DNA from 3 places in the Streptomyces sp. HSW2009 genome. Region 3 is predicted to be linked to each of the others. Evidence: riboswitches for the same ligand, from Rfam matches in the RefSeq annotation. Region 3 holds a riboswitch; each other region holds the start of a gene.
The links. Region 3 has a riboswitch for cobalamin ahead of AAHZ94_RS10130 (GHMP family kinase ATP-binding protein). Riboswitches for the same ligand answer to the same signal wherever they lie in the genome.

Region 1 (4,041 bases), on a different contig from region 3:
CGCGTCCAACTGGCCGGCGGCGGACCGCGTGAAGTCCAGGGCGAGCCCGTCCACCGGCGCCTTGGCCAGCAGCGGCAGCGCCTCCCCGAGCCGGTCGAAGTACGAGGCGACCAGCAGCTTCGGCCGGTCGGCCAACGCCCCCAGCGCGTGGTAGGCGCGCTCGGCGGCGGCCAACTCGGCCGGCGTACGGTCCTGTACCAGGGCCGGCTCGTCGAGCTGCACCCACCCGGCGCCCGCCGCCCGCAGATCGGCCAGCACCTCCGCGTACACCGGCAGCACCCGGTCGAGCAGCGTCAGCGGGTCGAAGTCGGCCGCCACCCCCGGCGCCGGCTTGGCCAGCAGCAGATAGGTGACGGGCCCCACCAGTACCGGCCGGGCTGCCAGGTCGAGCGCGAGGGCTTCCTTCAACTCGCCGACCTGCTTGGTCGAGTTGGCGGAGAAGGCCGTCCCTGGCCCCAACTCCGGCACCAGGTAGTGGTAGTTGGTGTCGAACCACTTCGTCATCTCCAGCGGCGCCACCTGCTGGGTGCCGCGGGCCATGGCGAAGTAGCCGTCCAGCGGATGGGCCGCGACGGACGCCCGGTGCCGCTCGGGGACCGCGCCGAGCATGACGGTGGTGTCCAGGACATGGTCGTAGTACGAGAAGTCGCCGGTGGGCACCTCGTGGATGCCGGCTGCGGCGAGTTGGCGCCAGGTGTCGGCGCGGAGTTCGGCGGCGGTGGCCGCGAGGGCGTCGGCGTCGACCCGGCCCCGCCAGTAACCCTCGACCGCCTTCTTCAACTCCCGGCCCTGCCCCTGCCGGGGGTAGCCGTACACGGTGGCCCGTGCTGCCGCGGCTGCGGACTTCGCTGTCACGGAGATCTCCTTCGCGAGATGAATCCCTGAGGTCTCGGCGGACCGAGCGGGCGAAGGAGTGAACAGCCGGGTGGCCGCGCCTGCGCCACGACAGCGCAACCGCCCACCCGGTGGGCACGCCGACCTTCCCGCGAGGTCACCGAAACAACCGCGCACGGTGGCCCGGGCGCGGGCAGCGGGCAGGTCTTCGGACTCGCGGGCGCGTCCCTGACGTACGAGACACCTACTGGCCGTCGCTTCCCAGGCCACCTGGACCCAGTGCGTATGACGACTGTCGTTCCCACTCACCGCTGCGGGGCAGTCCCGGATTCCCACCGGGTTCCCTCTTACGACGCGTCCCGCCTGGCGGACGGGGCGAACCTGCTGCGCCAGTCAGCCTAACCGCAGACGCCGACCGGTGGGGTGGGTGGCCCAGCCGGTGTGGGTGAGGTGGGTCACCTGTGGTGAGGCGTTGGCCGGAGCGCCGGACCGGCACGCCCTGCCGCGCCGGACGTTGGCCGCCCGGGCTGCGCGGCAGCCCCGTACCGACCCGTCGTACCCGGTGTCCGAGCAGGTCAGCGCCGTACGCCGGGGCAGCGGGCGGGGCGCGACAGCCTGGCGCGGCGCGCCAGGCGCGGGCCGCTCGGAGCTGGGCCACCGGGTGGGCCGCCTGGGTGAGCCGCCTGGGTCAGCCGGTCGGCAACTGGGGGAGTGGGGGTGGACTTACTTGGACGTCCAACTATATGTTCGTGAACAAGGCCCGCGGTGTCAGGGAAGCCGGTGCGATTCCGGCGCGGTCCCGCCACTGTGACCGGGGAGTGCGTGCTCAAGCAGGTGGAACGCCACTGACGGACCCGTCCGTCGGGAAGGCGGAGTGCGCGCGCTGATCCGGGAGTCAGGATACCGGCCGCGGGATGGTCCGTGTTTCCACGAGGATGGAGCAGACACGCATGGCACCGGTCGCTACCCATGACCCAGGCGAATCGGCGGAACGCACGGCGTAGACACGCCACTTCCTGACGTTCCGTGACGGCTCTTCGGCCTTCGCGTCCCACGGCACCCGACCCCGCACACCCATCCGGTGGCGGTCGGCCGGCCTGCCGTGCCATCCCGGTTCCCACCTGAGGAGAGCACCTCCCATGGTCCACGAACTCACCCATTTCATCGGCGGCAAGCGCACCCCCGGCACCTCCGGCCTGTTCGCCGACGTCCACGACCCCAACACCGGCACCGTGCAGTCCCGCGTCCCACTGGCCGGGCGTACGGAGACCGAAACAGCCATCGCCGACGCCGAACAGGCACAGCGCGTCTGGGGCGAATGGAACCCGCAGCGGCGCGCCCGCGTCCTGCTCAAGTTCCTCCAACTCGTCGACGCGGAACGCGACTCGCTCGCCCGCACCCTCTCCGCCGAACACGGCAAGACCGTCGCCGACGCCCACGGTGACCTCCAACGCGGCCTGGACGTCGTAGAGTTCGCTGCCGGAATCCCCCACCTGCTCAAGGGCGAGTTCACCGACAACGCGGGCAGCGGCATCGACGTGCACTCGCTGCGCTCGCCACTGGGCGTGGTGGCCGGCATCACTCCGTTCAACTTCCCCGCCATGATTCCGCTGTGGAAGGCGGCGCCAGCCATCGCCTGCGGCAACGCCTTCATCCTCAAACCGTCCGAACGCGACCCGTCCGTACCACTGCGGCTCGCCGAACTCTTCCACGAGGCAGGACTGCCGGCCGGCGTCCTCAACGTCGTCAACGGCGGCGAAGAAGCGGTGACCACCCTCCTTGAAGACCCCCGGGTGCAGGCGCTCGGCTTCGTCGGCTCCAGCCCGATCGCCGCCCACGTCTACGCCACCGCCGCCGCCCACGGCAAGCGCGCCCAGTGCTTCGGCGGCGCCAAGAACCACCTGATCGTGATGCCCGACGCCGACCTCGACCAGGCCGTCGACGCCCTGATCGGCGCCGGATACGGTTCGGCAGGCGAACGCTGCATGGCGATCGCGGTCGCCGTACCGGTGGGGGAACGGACCGCCGACGCCCTCGTCGCCCGCCTCAAGGAACGCATCGCCGCCCTGCGCATCGGCCGCTCCGACGACCCCGAGGCCGACTTCGGCCCGCTGGTCAGCCGGGACGCGCTCGACCGGGTCCGTCGCTATGTGGACATCGGCGTCGGAGAAGGAGCCGAACTCATCGTGGACGGGCGGGACTTCACCCTCCCCGGCCACGAGAACGGGTTCTTCGCCGGCGCCACCCTCTTCGACCGGGTCAGCCCGCGCATGCGGATCTACCATGAGGAGATCTTCGGGCCCGTCCTCACCGTGGTGCGCGCTGCCGACTACGCCGAGGCGCTGCGGCTCCCCAGCGAGCACCCGTACGGCAACGGCGTCGCGATCTTCACCCGTGACGGGGACACCGCACGCGACTTCACCCGCCGCGTGAACACCGGCATGGTCGGCGTCAACGTGCCGATCCCGGTCCCCGTCGCCTACCACACCTTCGGCGGCTGGAAGCGCTCCGGCTTCGGCGACCTCGGCCAGCACGGGCCCGACTCCATCCGCTTCTACACCCGCACCAAGACCGTCACCTCGCGCTGGCCATCCGGGGCCAAGGAAGGCGCGAACTTCACGATCCCGACGATGGGATGAGCGGCGTGGACGGCACCCTCACCAAGGACCAACTCGCCCTAGCAGAAGTGACCTTGGACTTCGCCGAGGAACACCTCACCCCGCACGCCCTGGCCTGGGACCGCGACAAGCACTTTCCCTTCGACGTACTCCGCAAGGCAGCCGCCGTCGGCCTCGCCGGCGCGTACGTACGCGAGGAATGGGGCGGCTCGGCGCTCAGCCGCGCCGACGGCGTCCTGGTTTTCGAGGCCCTGGCCAGCGGCTGCCCTTCCATCGCCGGCTACCTGTCGATCCACAACATGGTCGGCTGGATGATCGACCGGTACGGCGACGACACCCAGCGCGCCCGCTGGCTGCCGGACCTGTGCACCGCCGAGGCGCTGGGCAGCTACTGCCTGACCGAGCCGGCGGCCGGCTCGGACGCCGCGGCGCTCACCACCCGGGCCACCCGCGAGGGCGACCACTACGTGCTGACCGGCGTCAAACAGTTCATCTCCGGGGCCGGCGCCAGCCACCTCTACCTCGTCATGGCCCGCACCGGCGCCTCCGGACCCGGCGGCGTCTCCGCCTTCGTGGTCGAACGGGGGGA
Region 2 (4,041 bases), on a different contig from region 3:
ACGCGTCCGGTGGGGTGGTCGACTGGGTGCCGTCCGTGCGCAGGGAGAGCCGTTCGACCTCGCCGGTGCGCAGGTCACGGGCGAAGAGGTCGTCGACCCCGTTGGTGTCGCCGGGCACCAGGTTGCTGGCCCCCGAGACGAAGACGAGGGTCTTGCCGTCGCCGCTGAACTGGCCGAACAGGGAGTCGCCGGCCGCCGCGCCGCCCCCAGGCGCGCGGCTGACCCGCTCCGTCGTACCGCGCTTCAGATCGCGCAGGAACAGGTCGAAGGCCCCGTTGGTGTCGCCCGGCACCACCACGGCCGACTTGCTGGCGAACAGCGCGAAGCGGCCGTCGGCGCTGAGCGCGTGGGTGGTGGCGCCGATCTCGGCGCCGTCCTGCATCACGCTGGCGGCCACGGTCCGGCCGGTGCCCAGGTCGTGCACGTACATCGGCTCGAAGCGCGGCTTGCGCGGTGCGCTCAGCCCGGCGCCGGGCCCCGAGCCACGCTCGCCCCAGAGGTCCTGGGGGTGGCTCCGCGGCGGACCCGGGCGGCCGGCGCGCCCCGCAGCCTCCACCACCCCGGCGTCCCCCACACCCGTCACGGCCCCGGCGTCCCCAGGCCTCTCCGCTCCCGGCCCCTCCGCCGCCGGACCGTCCATCGCCAGGCCGTCCGCCACCGGACCGTCCGCACCGGCATCCGCTCCGGCGTTCCGCCCCCCGCTCGCCCCCGCGCCCGGCCCCGGGTCGCCCACCGGGGAGCGGGAGATGAAGCCCACTTGCCGGCCGTCGGCGCTGAGTACCGGCCGGGCCGCCGCCCGGGGTGCCTGGGCGCCGTCGCTGGTGACGTTGGCGCGCCGGATGGTGCCGTCAGTGCGGTCGAGCGCGAAGATGTCGGCGACCCCGTTGGTGTCGCCCGGCACCAAGTCGGCGCGGACCGACTGGAACGCCACCACCCGCCCGTTCGCACTGATCACCGGCATCTGTAGGCCCTTGTCCGGTTGCGGGTTGGGCGGCAGCAGCCGCTCCGTGCGGTGGGTGCGCCGGTCGTGCAGGAACAGGTCCTCCTGCCACGGCTGGTCGGGCGGCAGGTCCCTGCGCCAGGCCGCGAAGGCGAGCAGCATCCCGTCGGCACTGGCCGACACGTCGGAGACCTCCCACTCGGGGCCCGTCAACGCCAGCCGCTCGACCCGCCCGGTCGCCAGGTCGCGGACGAAGGTGTCAGAACGCCCGTCGGTGTCGCCGGGCACCACCTGGTCGGCGTCGGTCGTGAAGGTCAGCCAGCGGCCGTCCGTGCTCAGCGCGTACCCGTAGGACTCGCGCGCCAGTTGGCCGCCGTCGTGCGCCAGGCTCACCCGCTCCGTGCCGGGCGCGCCGGGCGCCCCGTGCCACGCCCTCGCCCCGTGCTGCCCGCCGGCCGATGCCGCCGCGGTCGATGCCACCGCGGTCGATGCCCCTGCGGTCGATGCCGCCGCGGCCGGTCCGGCCAACAGCCCCGCGGCTAACCAGGCACAGGCCGTCCCCGCCAGCGCCGTACGCGTTCTCGCTCGGGTGTTGCGCATCCCGATTCCCACCCCTTCGCCTGCCGATGTCCGCCGTCGTCCGTGAACGGCGTGCGACGCACCCAACTCCGCTCCGGGGCGGGGGTCAACACACCAGGACTGTGGCAAGCCACCAATGCGCGACCCGCCGGCCGAACCGTTCCGGCCCGTGATGACGGGCCCGACGGGCCGCCAACGAACACCACGCATTAGCACATCCGTACGGGATTCCTTCCCATCCGACACAAGATGTGGGGGCGCATGCCCGGGCCAACACAAGATGTATGCTCATCCTCGCTGTCGCCGCAGGGGAATCCGGTGGAAATCCGGAACTGTCCCGCAACGGTGTACGTGTGCCGTTTTGCGCGCCGTGAGTCCGAGGACCTGCCGACAGTACGCCCATGGCCCGGGGTGCCGCCCCGGCCGCCGGGCGTCGTATTCGTCCGGGCCCCGCGGGTTGGGCCGGTGGACGCTGCGTGGCATGCCGAGACCGCGGTCGCGGCCTGCCCCGCGCGTGCCGCCCCGCCCCGCGTGGCCCCTTGCCGAGCGAGGGAGAGCCACCCCGTGACCATCGCGCCTGCGGACCCCGTTTCACGCGAGTCCGTGCCCGTGTCAGCGGCCGAAGGAGCCGGGACCGCACTGCTGCGGGTCCTGACCGACCTCACCGCCGACCTGCCCGCCACCGACCCGGGGAAGGTCGCCGCCGCCGCGCTGCGCGGTCGCCATCCCGGCTCGGACGAGGCGGAGTTGCGCTCCCTGGCGACCGAGGCGGCGGCCGGTCTGATCGCCGAGGAGCCGCAGTACTCGCGACTCGCCGCGCGGCTGCTCACCCGGGCCGTCGCGGAGGAGGCCGCCGGGCAGGGCGCGGTCTCCTTCTCCGCCTCGGTCGCCGTCGGTCACCGGGAAGGGCTCATCGCCGACGAGACGGCGGAATTCGTACGGGTGCACGCCGCACGGCTCGACGCCCTCCTGGCGGAGACCAACGCCCGCGTCGACGGCGCGTCCGGCGTGGGCCGGGCCGACGACCGGTTCGGCTACTTCGGACTGCGCACCCTGCACAGCCGCTACCTGCTGCGCCACCCGATCACCCGGCAGGTCATCGAGACGCCGCAGCACTTCCTGCTCCGGGTGGCCTGTGGCCTCGCGGACGGCGCCTCCGAGCAGGCGGTGGCGGACGTCAGCGAGTTGTACCGGCTCACCAGCTCGCTCGCCTACCTGCCCAGCTCCCCCACGCTCTTCAACTCCGGCACCCGGCACCCGCAGATGTCCTCCTGCTACCTGCTGGACTCGCCGCTGGACGAGCTGGACTCGATCTACGACCGCTACCACCAGGTGGCCCGGCTCTCCAAGCACGCCGGCGGCATCGGCCTCTCGTACTCCCGCATCCGCTCCCGCGGTTCGCTGATCCGCGGCACCAACGGGCACTCCAACGGCATCGTGCCGTTCCTGCGCACGCTCGACGCCTCCGTCGCCGCGGTCAACCAGGGCGGTCGCCGCAAGGGCGCGGCCTGCGTCTACCTGGAGACCTGGCACGCGGACATCGAGGAGTTCCTCGAACTGCGGGACAACACCGGCGAGGAGGCGCGCCGGACCCACAACCTGAACCTGGCGCACTGGATTCCGGACGAGTTCATGCGCCGGGTGGAGACGGACGCCGACTGGTCGCTGTTCTCGCCGGCGGACGCGCCCGACCTGGTGGACCTGTGGGGCGAGGAGTTCGACGCCGCGTACCGGGCGGCGGAGGCCGCGGGCAAGGCCGTCAAGACCGTGCCGGCGCGGGTGCTGTACGCGCGGATGATGCGCACCCTGGCGCAGACCGGCAACGGCTGGATGACCTTCAAGGACGCCGCCAACCGGACCGCCAACCAGACGGCGGAGCCCGGCGCGGTCGTCCACTCGTCCAACCTGTGCACCGAGATCCTCGAAGTCACCGACGACGGCGAGACCGCGGTGTGCAACCTCGGCTCCGTCAACCTCGCCGCCCACCTGCGCGATGACGTACTGGCCGGCGGCGTGCCGGACGGGGCGGACCCGCTGGACGCGGTGGACTGGGAGCGCCTGGACCGCACCGTGCACACCGCGGTGACCTTCCTCGACCGCGTGGTGGACATCAACTTCTACCCGACCGAGCAGGCGGGTTCCTCCAACGCGCGCTGGCGGCCGGTGGGCCTGGGCGTGATGGGCCTCCAGGACGTCTTCTTCCGGCTGCGGCTGCCGTTCGACTCGCCCCAGGCCAAGGAGTTGTCCACGCGCCTCGCCGAGCGGATCATGCTCGCCGCGTACGAGGCGTCCGCCGACCTCGCCGAGCGCCCGCGCACCGGTGCGGACGGCGCCACCGACGCGGCCCCGGTCGGCCCGCACCCGGCCTGGGCGGCCACCCGCACCGCACGCGGCGTGCTGCACCCGGACCACTACCCGAGCGCCACCGCACACTGGCCGCAGCGCTGGGACGCGCTGCGCGCCAAGATCGCCAAGACCGGCATGCGCAACTCGCTGCTGCTGGCCATCGCGCCGACCGCGAC
Region 3 (4,041 bases):
CCGCGCAGTTCGGGCGTGCCGGCCAGCGCGGCGGCGACCTGCTCGGTGTCGAAGGTCTCCACCTCCACCACGTCCAGGGCGCCGGCCGGCAGCCGCGCCAACTCGTGCGCGTAGTAACCCGGGTCGCGGGTCAGCAGCCGCAGCCGCTCGCCGAGCCCGTCGGCGGCGCGCACCAGGTGGCCGAGGCCGAAGGTGAGCGATTCCAGGCAGACCACGCTCATGCCGCCTGCTCCTTCCAGTGCGCGGGGCACGCGGCGCGGTTCCACGCCATCGTGGACCAGGGCATGGTCATCTCCTCGGGGCTGCTGACGTCGACGGGGGCGAGGGTGGCGAGGTCGAGGGCCTCGGCGTGCCGGGCGAAGACCCGCTCCACGTAGCGGTGTCCGGTGTCGGCGCCGATCACCAGGTGCAGCCGGTCCGGGTCGCGGCGCGCGGCGTCGGTGGCGGCCAGGTAGCCGGCGCCGGTGGACAGACCGGCGAAGACGGCGTGCTCGCGCAGCAGCGCAACGGCCCCGGACAGGGCGTGCACGAAGTCCATCCAGTGCAGGGCGTCGTAGAGGTGGTGGCGCACGTTGTCGAAGACGATGGAGGAGCCGATCCCGGCGATGATGGCCTCCGGGTCGTGGTGGTCCTGACTGCCGAAGGTGACGCTGCCGAACGGCTGCACCCCCACCAGCCGCACGCTGGGGTCGGTGCGCCGCAGATGGGTCACCAGCCCGCCGGTGGAGGCGCCCGAGCCGACGCCGCCGACCACGGTCAGCGGCCGGCCGGCCAGCGTGTCGGCCAACTCGGCGGCGACCGCGTCCGCGATCTCCCGGTAGCCCAGGTAGTGGATGTCGTCGTGGTACTGGCGCATCCAGTGCACGTCCGGGTGGTCGGCGAGGATCTCGCGCACCCGGCGCACCCGCAGTTGCTGGTCGAGCTTGAGGTTCTCGGACGGCTTCACCTGCTCCACGGTGGCGCCCAGCACCTCCAACTGGGCGAGCGTGGTGGCGTCGACGGTGGTGGAGGCGACGATGTGGCAGTGCATGCCGTAGCGGTGGCAGGCGAGCGCGAGGGCGTGCGCGTAGATGCCGCTCGAACTGTCGATGAGCGTCTGGCCCGGGCGCACCACGCCCCGGTCCAACAGGTCACGGACGGCGCCGAGCGCCGAGTAGATCTTCATCGACTCGAAGCGGAGCAGCACCATGCCGTCGGTGAGGCGGATCAGATCGGGGACCTTCAGGGCATCGGCGATGTGGGGGTGGATCACCCGTAGCCTCCTTGGGCGAATGAGCACTGGTGGCCGAGCGAACGGAAGAAGGCGGAGAGTTCGGACTTGACGTCGCTGGCCGGGCGGTCGGCGAAGAGGTAGCCGACCAGCGAGCCGGTGTGGGCGACGAAGACGCCGTCGGCCCCGAACCGCTCGCGGTGCCCGAGCACGCTGGCGAACGTCTGCTTGGGCAGCGCCTCCTGGGAGAGCACCGCACTGGTGGTGGCGGCCCGGGCGACGACGGCCGGGTCGCCGGTGTCGAATCCCTTCAACAGGTCGGTCAGACACCGCTCGTACTCCTCGCCGCGCCGCCGGTAGTGGCGCAGCAGCAGCGCGGTGACCGCGCCGGTGTCCACGGTGCCCGGCTCGGTGACGAACGCGGTGTGGAAGCCGATGGCGGTGCCGAGGGTGCGCACCACCCGGTGCCGGGCGCTCAGGTGCAGCGCGAACTCGTCCAGGAAGACGCTGTCGGCCCGCTCGATCGCGGCCAGGATGCCGAGCACCACCTGCTGGTCGTACGGCAGCGTGAAGAGCCGGAACAGACAGCGCAAGGTGGCCACGACATCGGCGGTCGAACTCGCCATGCCGACGCCGATGCGCAGGTCGGAGTGGGTGCTCCAGTGCCCGGGCGGCAGTTGGAGGTCGAACCGGTCGAGGAACAGCCGCACCGCCGTCGCCGCCTTCGCCCCCAGCGGCAGCGGACCCGGCGGTCCTGCGCCCGGTGTGAAGTACACCCAGGAGTGCCGGTCCACCGGGAAGGAGACCAGGGCGATGTCGGGCGTCGGACCGGCGCGCAGCGGGCCCTGGTAGAGCTCGCCGAGGGTGCCGTGGCAGACGCCGGCGGCGATGGCCGGAACCGGGGCCATGATGGGGGCGCCGGGCGGGGGCGCGGGCGCTGTGCGCGGGGGTGGCGCGGGTGCGCCGGACGGAGCCGAGGGCGCGGGCGGTGCGCCGGGGAGCGCGGGTGCCGCGGCCGGGGCCGTGATGGGGGCGGGCGTCGTGTCCGGAAGCGCGGTGGGTGCGCCGGTGGGGGTACGGGGACGATGCGCCGATCGGCCCGGTTGCGGAACTCCGTGGCCAGCCATGCGTCCTCCCTCGTCATCCCGTGCCCCGAGCGATGACGGGGGAGGGGCGAGGGCGAAGCGCGGGGGTGAGGCCCCGCGCAGCCACCTGTACCGCCGACCCAGTCCACGAGGCCACCGTGCACGCACCACGTGCACCACGCACGTGAGCAGCGGCAGGTCTTCGGACTCATGGGGCCTGCCGGACTTCCGACGGACAGCTACCGGCCACCGCTCCCGGCCCGCCACTGCGGGTCGGACGTCGATGGCGTGAGCTCCCACTCACCGTTGCGGGACAGTCCCGGATTCACACCGGGTTCCCTCTTGCGTCACGCCACTGGTGGATGGCGTGAACCAACTGCGCCTATCAGCGTAGGGGCGCCGCTCCGCAGGGGACAGAGCGAGTTCGCCCGTTGTCCTGATGTAGCGGTGTTGTCCTGATGCAGACGGTAGCTGGAGTGAATCTTGTGGGTGACACTGCTTGGTTGGCGAGGGAGGGGAGTGGCACGTGTGAGTGGTGTGGCGATCGGGACAGCGTGGTGAGTGGGCCGGGGGCCGGGTGGGGCTGTGCGTGCCGTACGGGGCGGGGCCTGCGTGGTGCGGAGCGGTGTGGTGCTGATCCGGCGTGGCCTGGCGCGGTGTGGTCCGGCGTGAAGTGGCGTGGCGCCGCGGTGCGGTACGGCGTGGTGCGGTTTGGTCCGGCGTGGTGCGATGCGGCGTGGTGCGGTTCGGCCCGGCCCACCGACTGCCGTCCGCTGCCCACCGCCCGACTGCCCGCCGCTTGCTTGCCGCCCGACTGTCGACCGCCCGCCGTCCCCAGCTGTCGACCACGGCCCGCCGCCCGACTGCCTGCTGCCCACCCGCTGCCCACCGCTCACCACCCGTCGTCCGCAGGGCTCCCGGCCGGCTATCGCCCCGGCGCGATCATGGTGGGGCCGGTACGACCGTCGTGACCGGCGCGGATGGAGGTACCCCGTGGAACACCCCGTGGACATCAGGACCCGCGTCTCCGCGTACGCGATCGTCGTGGAGGCCGACCGGCTGCTGCTGACCCGGCTCTCCGCCGCCTCGCCGGTCTTCGCGCCCGGGCTGTGGCACCTGCCGGGCGGCGGCATCGACCCCGGCGAGCAGCCGGCCCAGGCGCTGGCCCGCGAACTCCACGAGGAGAGCGGCCGTACGCCACGCGCCGTCCGGCTAGTGGACGCCAAGAGCTACACCGCTCACCGCAACGGCACGCACTGGCACCTGACCGGCCTCTTCTACGCGGTGGACCTCGCCCCGGGCACGCTACGGGTCACCGAGACGGACGGCGCGACCAGCGCGGTCGACTGGCACCGGATCGCGGACCTGACCCCGGAGCTGCTGTCCCCGGCCGCGATCGACGCACTGGAGCTGCTGCCGCGGGCGGCCGGTTGGCGCACGGGGTTGCCGACGGACTGACGGCCCGGGGCGCCGACGGGGTGGCGGGCTGACGCGGTCCGGGGGCTGACGAGGTGACGGGCTGACGGTCCGGGGTGCCGCCGGGGCGCGGCGGGATGCGGCGGGGCGCCTCGCTCCGCCTCACCCCCCGCCCCGACCCGCCGGCGCCCCGATCCGCCGGTGCCCCGGCCCGTGGCGCCCCCGCGCCATCGGCGCCCCGGCGCCTACTTGCACTCGGTCGTGCGCTTGAGGTCCGTGAGCCAGACCGTCAGCGACTGGGTCAGCTCGGCCCGTAGCCCCTGCGGGTCG

Region 1: it holds a riboswitch for cobalamin, as region 3 does, so the genes downstream of both, AAHZ94_RS07750 (CoA-acylating methylmalonate-semialdehyde dehydrogenase) here and AAHZ94_RS10130 (GHMP family kinase ATP-binding protein) in region 3, are expected to answer to the same signal.
Region 2: it holds a riboswitch for cobalamin, as region 3 does, so the genes downstream of both, AAHZ94_RS17605 (ribonucleoside-diphosphate reductase subunit alpha) here and AAHZ94_RS10130 (GHMP family kinase ATP-binding protein) in region 3, are expected to answer to the same signal.

What each region holds. Positions count from the first base shown of each region.
Region 1 covers NZ_JBEHZD010000062.1:3,679-7,719, reverse strand. The annotation lists gene metE (5-methyltetrahydropteroyltriglutamate--homocysteine S-methyltransferase) at 1-855, opposite strand, end outside; cobalamin riboswitch at 1,029-1,221, opposite strand; cobalamin riboswitch at 1,581-1,760, shown strand; gene AAHZ94_RS07750 (CoA-acylating methylmalonate-semialdehyde dehydrogenase) at 1,974-3,473, shown strand; gene AAHZ94_RS07745 (acyl-CoA dehydrogenase family protein) at 3,470-4,041, shown strand, end outside.
Region 2 covers NZ_JBEHZD010000220.1:1,869-5,909, reverse strand. The annotation lists gene AAHZ94_RS17610 (TolB family protein) at 1-1,540, opposite strand, end outside; cobalamin riboswitch at 1,804-1,925, shown strand; gene AAHZ94_RS17605 (ribonucleoside-diphosphate reductase subunit alpha) at 2,084-4,041, shown strand, end outside.
Region 3 covers NZ_JBEHZD010000090.1:11,944-15,984, reverse strand. The annotation lists gene AAHZ94_RS10140 (ATP-grasp domain-containing protein) at 1-221, opposite strand, end outside; gene AAHZ94_RS10135 (cysteine synthase family protein) at 218-1,252, opposite strand; gene AAHZ94_RS10130 (GHMP family kinase ATP-binding protein) at 1,249-2,118, opposite strand; cobalamin riboswitch at 2,472-2,688, opposite strand; gene AAHZ94_RS10125 (NUDIX hydrolase) at 3,289-3,753, shown strand; gene AAHZ94_RS10120 (SRPBCC family protein) at 3,957-4,041, opposite strand, start outside.